4 regions of the Zoogloea sp. JDB1 genome follow, and region 2 is predicted to be linked to each of the others. Evidence: predicted binding sites of a transcription regulator. Region 2 holds the regulator's gene; each other region holds the start of a gene.
What was found. Region 2 encodes LexA, which represses DNA repair genes until DNA is damaged. Its sites were predicted from a motif close to ACTGTATNTANATACAGT; they were not measured.
Positions count from the first base shown of each region.

Region 1: a site for LexA is predicted at 1,349-1,366, ahead of AC1PPK_RS25230 (PA0069 family radical SAM protein). Genes of this name have one in related genera too.
Region 3: a site for LexA is predicted at 1,097-1,114, ahead of recA (recombinase RecA). Genes of this name have one in related genera too.
Region 4: a site for LexA is predicted at 1,447-1,464, ahead of AC1PPK_RS22670 (ATP-dependent helicase). Genes of this name have one in related genera too.

Region 1 is NZ_CM161496.1:5,553,661-5,555,830, reverse strand. Features, by position in the region: gene AC1PPK_RS25235 (hypothetical protein) at 1-226, shown strand, start outside; gene AC1PPK_RS25230 (PA0069 family radical SAM protein) at 245-1,339, opposite strand; gene AC1PPK_RS25225 (DUF4118 domain-containing protein) at 1,478-2,170, shown strand, end outside.
Region 2 is NZ_CM161496.1:3,543,248-3,545,417, forward strand. Features, by position in the region: gene AC1PPK_RS15955 (Y-family DNA polymerase) at 1-346, opposite strand, end outside; gene imuA (translesion DNA synthesis-associated protein ImuA) at 282-1,046, opposite strand; gene lexA (transcriptional repressor LexA) at 1,072-1,674, opposite strand; partial or broken gene AC1PPK_RS15970 (peroxiredoxin) at 2,075-2,170, shown strand, end outside.
Region 3 is NZ_CM161496.1:1,301,726-1,303,895, forward strand. Features, by position in the region: gene recA (recombinase RecA) at 1-991, opposite strand, end outside; gene pncC (nicotinamide-nucleotide amidase) at 1,209-1,694, opposite strand; gene AC1PPK_RS05725 (phosphatidylglycerophosphatase A family protein) at 1,694-2,170, opposite strand, start outside; gene thiL (thiamine-phosphate kinase) at 2,170-2,170, opposite strand, start outside.
Region 4 is NZ_CM161496.1:4,996,155-4,998,324, reverse strand. Features, by position in the region: gene AC1PPK_RS22670 (ATP-dependent helicase) at 1-1,339, opposite strand, end outside; gene AC1PPK_RS22665 (aminotransferase-like domain-containing protein) at 1,510-2,170, shown strand, end outside.

The DNA of each region.
Region 1 (2,170 bases), 2.0 Mb from region 2:
GGCCCAGGAACGCTGGGCTCGCGACCAGGCCACCGCCGACAAGGTCCGCCGCGACACCGAGCAGGCCGCCGCCCTCGACAAGGCGAAGGCCGACGCCGAGCGCTACCGCTTGCAGTCCCAGCCCTACTGGGACCCGTTGTGGCCCTATCCCTACGCCTATCCGCCGGGCTACCCGGGCTGGCGCGGTTACGGCGGCATAGGCTGGGGCGGGCGCCTGCGGCGCTGAGCCCGTTTCATTCCCCTTTCAGAAAAGCTGTAACTGCCGCTCATCGGCGGGCCGTGCCGGCGGCCGGAAGGCCGCCGTGTTGAGGCGCCGCCGCGAACGGTTGAGCCCCAGCCTTTCGACCAGCCGCTGCAGGCGCTGGCTGTAGAGATCGGCGAAGACGCCCTGGCCGCGCATGCGGTGGCCGAAGCGCGTGTCGTACAGTTCACCGCCGCGAAGCTGGCGCAGCAGGCTCATCACGTGCCGGGCCCGATCCGGGAAATGGCTGTCCAGCCAGTCTGCGAACAGATCCTTCAATTCGTAGGGAAGGCGCAGCAGCGCGTAGCCGGCAGTATCGCTGCCGGCTGCGTTGGCGGCTTCGAGCACCGCTTCCATCTCGTGGTCGTTGATGGCCGGGATCAGCGGCGCAAAGAGCGTGCCGACCGGCACCCCAGCTGCGTGCAGGCGCTCCATCGCCGCCAGGCGCCGGGCAGGCGTCGCTGCGCGGGGCTCCAGCTTGCGGGCCAGGGTCGGGTCGAGGGTGGTGATCGAGAACATCACGTGCACCAGGTCGTCCCGCGCCATGTCGGCGAGCAGATCCACGTCGCGTTCGATCAGCGCCGACTTGGTGACGATGGACACCGGGTGCCGCGTCTCGGCGAGGATCTCCAGCAACTGGCGGGTCAGGCCAAGGCGGCGCTCGACCGGCTGCCAGCCGTCGGTGTTGATGCCCAGTGCGATCGGCTCGCAGCGGTAGCCGGGGGCAGCCAGCTCGCGGCGCAGCACGGCCGGCGCGTCGGGCTTCCACACAATCTTGGTCTCGAAATCCAACCCCGGCGACAGGCCCAGGTAGGCGTGGGTCGGTCGCGCGAAGCAGTATGCGCAACCGTGCTCACAACCTTTGTACGGATTGACCGACTGGTTGAAGGGTACATCCGGCGAGCTGTTGCGCGTGATCACCGACTTGGCCTGGTCAAGGATCAGCGTTGTTGCGGGGCTCTTGGACAGGGCCGCGTCGTCGTCGGCAGCGCTGGCGGAGCCTTCCCAGCCGTCATCGAAACCGTCGCGCCGCCAGGCGGCGAAGCGGTTGTCCGGGTTCAGGCGGCTGCCGCGTCCGCGGGGTGGGGCAGGCTTCATCAGAATGAATGTGTATAAAATCACAGTATATCCAGTCACTCCGATTTTGCCGACTAATGCGTTTACGCCTTTTTTATGTGGGCGGTGCAACAATTTGCTCCGTGTTCCCTTCGGGCGTCCCGACCGGCGCCGCGACCCATGCCCGTACCCTTCGGCCGCTTGCTGTTCGAATCGCAATCGGTGCGCTTCCGTTACCTGCTGGCTGTGCTCGCCTGCATGCTGGCGCTGGGCGTGGCCTTGCTGCTGCGCGATGTGCTCGACCTGGCCAACGCGGTGATGATCTTCCTGCTGGCTGTCGTGCTGGTGGCCAGCCGCCTTGGGCGTGGGCCGGCGGTGCTCACGTCCTTCGCCAGCGTGGCGCTGTTCGATTTCTTCTTCGTGCCACCACGCTTTTCATTGGCGATCAGCCATAGCCAGTATCTGGTGACCTTCGTGGTGATGCTGGCGGTGTCGTTGCTGATCGGCCAGCTGACCGCCGGCCAGCGCCGCCAGGCCTATGACGCGGGCCGCCGGGAGCGCATCGTCCGTGCGCTGTACGACCTCGCCAAGCGTCTGGCCGGCGTGCGCCAGCCCGGCGAGGTGGACCGGGCGCTGCGGGATTTCATCGGCAAACAGCTGGGGGCGGGCGCGTGGCTGCTATTGCCCGATGGCGACGGTGCCCCGCAGGCGGAAAGCCTCGCAGCCGGCACGCTCGGCACGCTGGACATGCAGATCGGCCGCATGGTGCTCGACAGCGGCCGCGTCATCGAGTCGGGGGCGTCCGAGCGGCCCGGTCGGCGCCGCCATTTCCTGCCTCTGGCCGGGGCCGGTGAGGTGTGCGGCGTGCTGATC
Region 2 (2,170 bases):
CGAGCCCACCGAACAGGCGCAGGCAGGTTTCCACCTCCAGCAGGATGGCGTGGGGCGGGTCGAGGCTGATGGCCGGGGTGAAACGTCCGGCCCAGGTGGCTATGTCGATCAGCGCCGCGTGCTCGAGGGCGGGCTGCCGGTTGACCAGGCACAGCTCCGGCGCTATGGCCAGTGCGCTGGCCCGCCCAAGCCCTGGCTCCACGCCGCGCGCCATTGCCGCCGGATCCGCGGCCACCACCCGCCGGCGAGGGTGGCCATCGAGGACCGCAAGCGGGGCGGCCTCACTGCGCCCCCGCGTGAAGACCTGGAGGGGCAGATCGGGGAGGTAAAGGGCGCACCAGAGCATGCTTGCCGGAGGGGGAGGAGGGCTGCTGCGGATCGATCGTTGCCGTCGAAGGATGTTCGAGGCCGCCGTCGGGCCGTGTGCCACCGCCTGGCCACGGGAGTTCGAGCGCCAGGGGGGCGGCCAGTTGCGGCCCGCGGCGCTTGAGGATGCGGATCCCGAGGCCGCCGCGGCAGGGGCTGAGGGCCAGCCGCAGGACGGCTGGCGAGGGTTGATGGGCCGCGCTTTCTGGGCGGAGCAGGATCAGCGGCGTGCCGCTTTCCTCGGCGGCCAGTTGCAGGCGGCGCAGGGCGCCCATGTCGGCGTCGGCCAGCCATAGCAGGACCACCTCGCAGCTGCGGGAGTCGAGGGCCTGGCGGGCCGCCCAGCGGGCGTGGGCCGGACTCTCGGGCTGGACGATGAGCAGGCGTTCGAGGGGAACCCCGGCCGCCGCCAGGGCCGGCGCATAGGGCAGGCCGGGCGGGGCGATGCAGGCCGCCCAGCGCCCTGCCGGCACGTTGGCGAGCAGGGGCAGCAACAGCCCCAGTTCACCGACGCCATTGCGGGGCAGCAGCAGTTCGCTCAGCGCGGCGAGGGGCCAGCCGCCACCGGGCAGGACTGCGTCGAGTGCGGCATGGCCGGTCGGCCGCCCCGGCAGGGCCGGCGTGGCCAGCCGGTCGCCGCGCCAGACAAGGTTGTCCAGGGATAGGGCGGGGGCGGCCATGGCGTGGTTCAGGCGATGCCGGTGGTCAGAAACTGTCGTTGCGGATCAGGCCGACGGCGATGCCTTCGATCTCCAGCTGGTCGTTGCGGGTGTCCACGACGATGGGTTCAAAGTCCGGATTGGCCGGCAGCAGCTCGACGATGGGGCCTTTGCGGGCCAGGCGCTTGACGGTGACTTCGTCCTCCACGCGGGCGACGACGATTTGCCCGTCCCGGACTTCGGTGGTGCGATGGACGGCCAGCAGGTCGCCGTCGAGGATGCCGGCGTCGCGCATGCTGAGGCCGCGCACCATCAGCAGGTAATCGGCGCGCGGGGAGAACAGGCCCGGATCCACCTGGTAGCGGCCTTGCACGTGCTCGGCGGCGAGAATGGGGCTGCCGGCGGCGACCCGCCCGATCAGTGGCAGGCCGAGGGCTTCCTTCAGGCGGATACCGCGGGCGCGGCCTTCTTCCAGGGAGATGACGCCCTTGGCGGCCAGGGCACGCAGATGGGTTTCCGCCGCGTTGGGGGAGCGGAAGCCGAAGGCGGTGCAGATCTCGGCCCGGGTCGGCGGACGCCCTTCCTGCTCCACGGTGTCGCGGATCAGCTGGAGGATTTCCTGTTGGCGGGGGGTGAGATTGTCGGACATTGAGGGCTCCTGTGAGTCTTGTGTAATTTTATACAGGTTGCGACGGATGGCAAGCCGGGCGTGCCTTTGCCAACCGGGAGCCGAGCCTCGGGAAGCGTGACAAACTGCGGGCTCCGGGCATAAATGACTTGAGCCTCCGCCCCCGGTGGACTATCCATTCAAGAGCATGCCTTCTCCTGATTGATGCAGGTGTGGCAAGCTGGCATCCGGAACACCAGCCAACAGATTTCGTAGACAAGGCACGCCACATAGATAGATTTCACCCCAACCCGCACGGGTTCGCGAGAGCCCAGCCCCCGGAGGAGAGATGCCCATGTTCGTCGGCCCGCAACACGCTTCGGGTAGAGTTCTCAGCGCTGCTCGGTTAGAATCCTCCGACTCGCCCGCGTCGCCTTCTGAAGGCTCGCCCGCTCCGCTCTTTTCCCTGCCCGATGCCGACATGGAGATGTTCGATCTGGCGTCGGTGCTGGGTTCCAGACACGTAGTCCTGTACTTC
Region 3 (2,170 bases), 2.2 Mb from region 2:
CGGGCAGGCCGACGGCCACGCGGATCTTGTTCTCGATCTCGCGGGCGATGTGCGGGTTGGTCTTCAGGAACTCGCGGGCATTGTCCTTGCCTTGGCCGATCTTCTCGCCGTTGTAGGCGTACCAGGCGCCGGACTTGTCGATGAACTTGTGCTGGACGCCCAGATCGATGATCTCTCCTTCGCGGGAGGTGCCTTCGCCGTACAGGATGTCGAACAGGGTCTCGCGGAACGGCGGGGCGACTTTGTTCTTGACGACCTTGACCTTGGTTTCGGAGCCGATCACCTCGTCGTTCTTCTTGATGGTGCCGATGCGGCGGATGTCCATGCGCACCGAGGCATAGAACTTGAGCGCGTTGCCGCCGGTGGTGGTTTCCGGGCTGCCGAACATCACGCCGATCTTCATGCGGATCTGGTTGATGAAGATCACCAGGGTGTTGGTGCGCTTGATGTTGGCGGTGAGCTTGCGCAGGGCCTGGGACATCAGGCGGGCCTGCAGGCCGGGCAGCTGGTCGCCCATCTCGCCTTCGATTTCGGCCTTCGGGGTGAGGGCGGCGACGGAGTCGATGACGACCACGTCCACGCCGCCGGACCGCACCAGCATGTCGGCGATCTCGAGGGCTTGTTCGCCGGTGTCCGGCTGGGAGATCAGCAGGTCGCCGATGTTCACGCCGAGCTTCTGGGCGTAGGTGACGTCCAGCGCGTGTTCGGCGTCGATGAAGGCGGCGGTGCCGCCGAGCTTCTGCATCTCGGCTACGACCTGGAGGGTCAGCGTGGTCTTGCCGGAGGATTCGGGACCATAGATTTCGACAACCCGGCCACGGGGCAGGCCGCCGATGCCGAGGGCGATGTCGAGGCCCAGGGAGCCGGTGGACACGGTCTGGATGTCGCTTTCGACCTCGCCGTCACCGAGGCGCATGATCGAGCCTTTGCCGAATTGCTTTTCGATCTGCGAAAGAGCAGCGGCGAGAGCCTTGGCCTTGTTGTCATCCATTTGTCTTGATCCTTGTGATAAGGGTTTTGGAGATTATGGCACAGAGTTTGCGTAGGAGTGGACGCAGGTGCCGCAGCAAATTTTCGCCACGAGGTATGTGGCGATGCTGGTATTTTATACAGTCATTGGCGGGCGTCCAGCGAAATTGCTGAGCATTATTGCAATCAGCATGCCAGGCGACTTTTCTTGATGCCGCGCGCGCCGGCGTCAGAGATCTTCAGCGGTAGCGGCGGAGCAGTTCTTCGAGGGCAAAGACGACGGCCTGGCGGCGCACAGCCTCCCGGTCGCCGTCGAAGTGGCAGGTGGCGGTCTGGGCCGCCTCGCCGCTGCGGATCCAGCCGAAGCAGACGGTGCCGACGGGTTTTTCCGGGGAGCCGCCAGTGGGGCCGGCGATGCCCGAGATTGACAGGGCCAGGTCGGCCTCGGCGCGTTCCAGCGTGCCGCTGGCCATTGCCGCGGTGGTTTGTTCGCTGACCGCGCCGTAACGCGCCAGCGTCATCGGCGAGACGCCGAGCAGTGCGCACTTGGCGTCGTTGGAGTAGGTGATGAAGCCGCAGTCGAACCAGGCCGAACTACCGGCCGTGGCGGTGACCACTTCGGCGACCCAGCCGCCGGTGCACGATTCGGCGCTGGCGAGCCGCCAGCCCTTGGCCTGCAGATGCTCGCCGACGAGGCGGGACAGGGTTTCCAGTTGAGCGTCCATCAGCCGGTGATTCTCATCAGGATGGCCAGCACCAGCAGGGAATAGCCGGCGGCCAGCAGGTCGTCGAGCATCACGCCGAAGCCGCCACGGGTGCGTTCGTCCACCCAGCGGATCGGTGGCGGTTTGACGATGTCGAAAAAGCGGAAGGTCACGAAGGCGGCGGCCTGCCAGGCCAGCGTGGTCGGGGTCAGCCACAGCACCAGCCAGATCGCGACGATCTCGTCCCATACGATGCTGCCGTGGTCGGCCACGCCGAGGGCCCGGCCGGTGCGTTCGCAGGCCAGCACGCCGAACAGGAAACAGGCCACCAGCAGCGCGGCGAACATCGGGTCGGACAGCGGCGCCGACACGAAGGGGAACAGCGCCCACCCGGCCAGCGTGCCGAAGGTGCCGGGAGCCTTCGGTGCCAGGCCGGAGCCGAATCCGAGGGCCACGAAATGGGCCGGATCGGAAACCAGGAAGCGCGGCGTGGGCTT
Region 4 (2,170 bases), 1.5 Mb from region 2:
TCGGCCCGAGGCCGGGCAGCAGCTGGATGGCGTGGAAGCCGGACACCCGGTCGCGGGGATTCTGCGCCCAGCGCAGGATGGCCAGCACGTCCTTGACGTGGGCGGCTTCGAGGAACTTGAGCCCGCCGAACTTCACGAAGGGGATGTTGCGGCGGGTCAGCTCGATCTCCAGCCGTACGCTGTGGTGGGCGGCGCGGAACAGCACCGCTTGGGCCTTGAGCCGGAGGCCGCCTTCCCGGCGGGCCAGGATGCCCTCGACGACGCCGGCGGCCTGGTCGGCCTCGTCGCGGACGCTGATCAGGCGCGGCTTCTCGGCCGAGGCGCGCTCGCTCCACAGGTCCTTGCAGAAACGCTCCTTGGCCTGGCCGATGACGCCGTTGGCGGCGGCCAGGATCGGCTGCGTGGAGCGGTAGTTGCGGTCCAGCGTCAGCTGGCGGGCCGGCGGATCGAAGTGGCCGGGGAAGTCGAGGATGTTGCGGATCGTCGCGCCGCGGAAGCTGTAGATGGACTGGGCGTCGTCACCCACCACCGTGAGGCCGCGGCCGTCGGGCTTGAGGGCGAGCAGGATCTCGGCCTGCAGGCGGTTGGTGTCCTGGTATTCGTCCACCAGTACGTGGCTGAAGCGCCCGCCCACGTCGGCGGCCAGTTCCGGCACGCCGACCATCTGCGCCCAGTAGAGCAGCAGGTCGTCGTAGTCGAGCACCTGCTGGGCCTGCTTGGCGGCCACGTAGGCGCGGAACAGGGCCTTCAGCTCGGTGGCCCATTCGGCACACCAGGGGAAGGTGGACAGCAGCACGTCGGTCAGCGGCGCGCGGGTATTGACCACCGCCGAGTAGATGGACAGGCAGGTGCCCTTCAGCGGGAAGCGCTTGCCCTTGGCCGACAGGCCCAATTCGTGGCGGACCAGGTTCATCAGGTCGGCCGAGTCTTCCCGGTCGTGGATCGTGAACGCTGCGTCGAGGCCGATGGCGCCGGCGTATTCGCGCAGCAGCCGCGCACCGACGCTGTGGAAGGTGCCGGCCCACGGAAAGCCGGTGGCGGCCAGCTGGGCGTGGCGCGGCGAGACCTTGGCGGCGATGCGCTGCACGCGCCGGGCCAGCTCGTCGGCGGCGCGGCGGGAGAAGGTGAGCAGCAGGATGCGGCCCGGATCGGCGCCGTGGGCCAGCAGGTGGGCGACCCGGTGGGCGAGGGTGTTGGTCTTGCCCGACCCGGCGCCGGCGATGACCAGTAGGGGCCCGTCGCCATCCGGTGTGCCGACGCCGTGGGTGGCGGCCAGGCGCTGTACATCGTTGAGGCTGTCCAGGTAGGCGGGCACGGCGATGTCGGCGGTGCCGCTCACTGGGATGCTCTCAATGAGGCAGCCTGGAAGGCCACGCTGGCGGACGAGCGGAGGGGGCTGCGGTGCTGGGCGGGGATCGGACGAAGGGGCATGATGGTCTCTCTTTGGCTGTAATTGTATACAGCTTTGTTGGTGCTGCAAGCTCGGGCGGGCCTGCTACCATCCGGCCCATGAGTCTCTATCAGGATCTTGCTGAACAGACCGCCCGTCTGATCGCCGACGGCGTGCTGCGCCCCGGCGACCGCCTGCCGTCGGTGCGCCAGGCCTGCAAAAGCAACGGCATCGCGCCGGTGACGGTGACCCAGGCCTATGCGCTGCTGGAAAGTCGCGGCCTCGTCGAGGCGCGCCCCAAGTCGGGTTACTTCGTGCGGGCGCGGCTGGGCCAGCGCCTGGCGGAGCCGGAGATGACCCACCCGGTCGGCCATTCGACGGCGCTGGAGGTCAGCGACTTCATCTTCCAGATCCTCGACAGCGTCAAGGATCCGGCGGTGGTGCCCCTCGGCTCCAGTTTCCCCAGCCCCTATCTGTATCCCCTCGACAAGCTGGGGCGCTGCTTGGCCGCCGCCGCGCGCCACCTCGACCCGCTGGCCACCGTCACCGACCTGCCGCCGGGCAACGACGAGCTGCGCCGTCAGCTGGCCCTGCGCTACCTGGCCCACGGCGCGTCGGTGGCGCCGCAGGAGATCGTCATCACCTCCGGCGCGATGGAAGGGCTGAACCTGTGCCTGCAGGCGGTGACCCGGCCGGGCGACCTGATCGCCATCGAGTCGCCGACCTTCTACGCCGGGCTGCAGGCCGCCGAGCGCCTGGGCCTGAAGGTCATCGAGATCC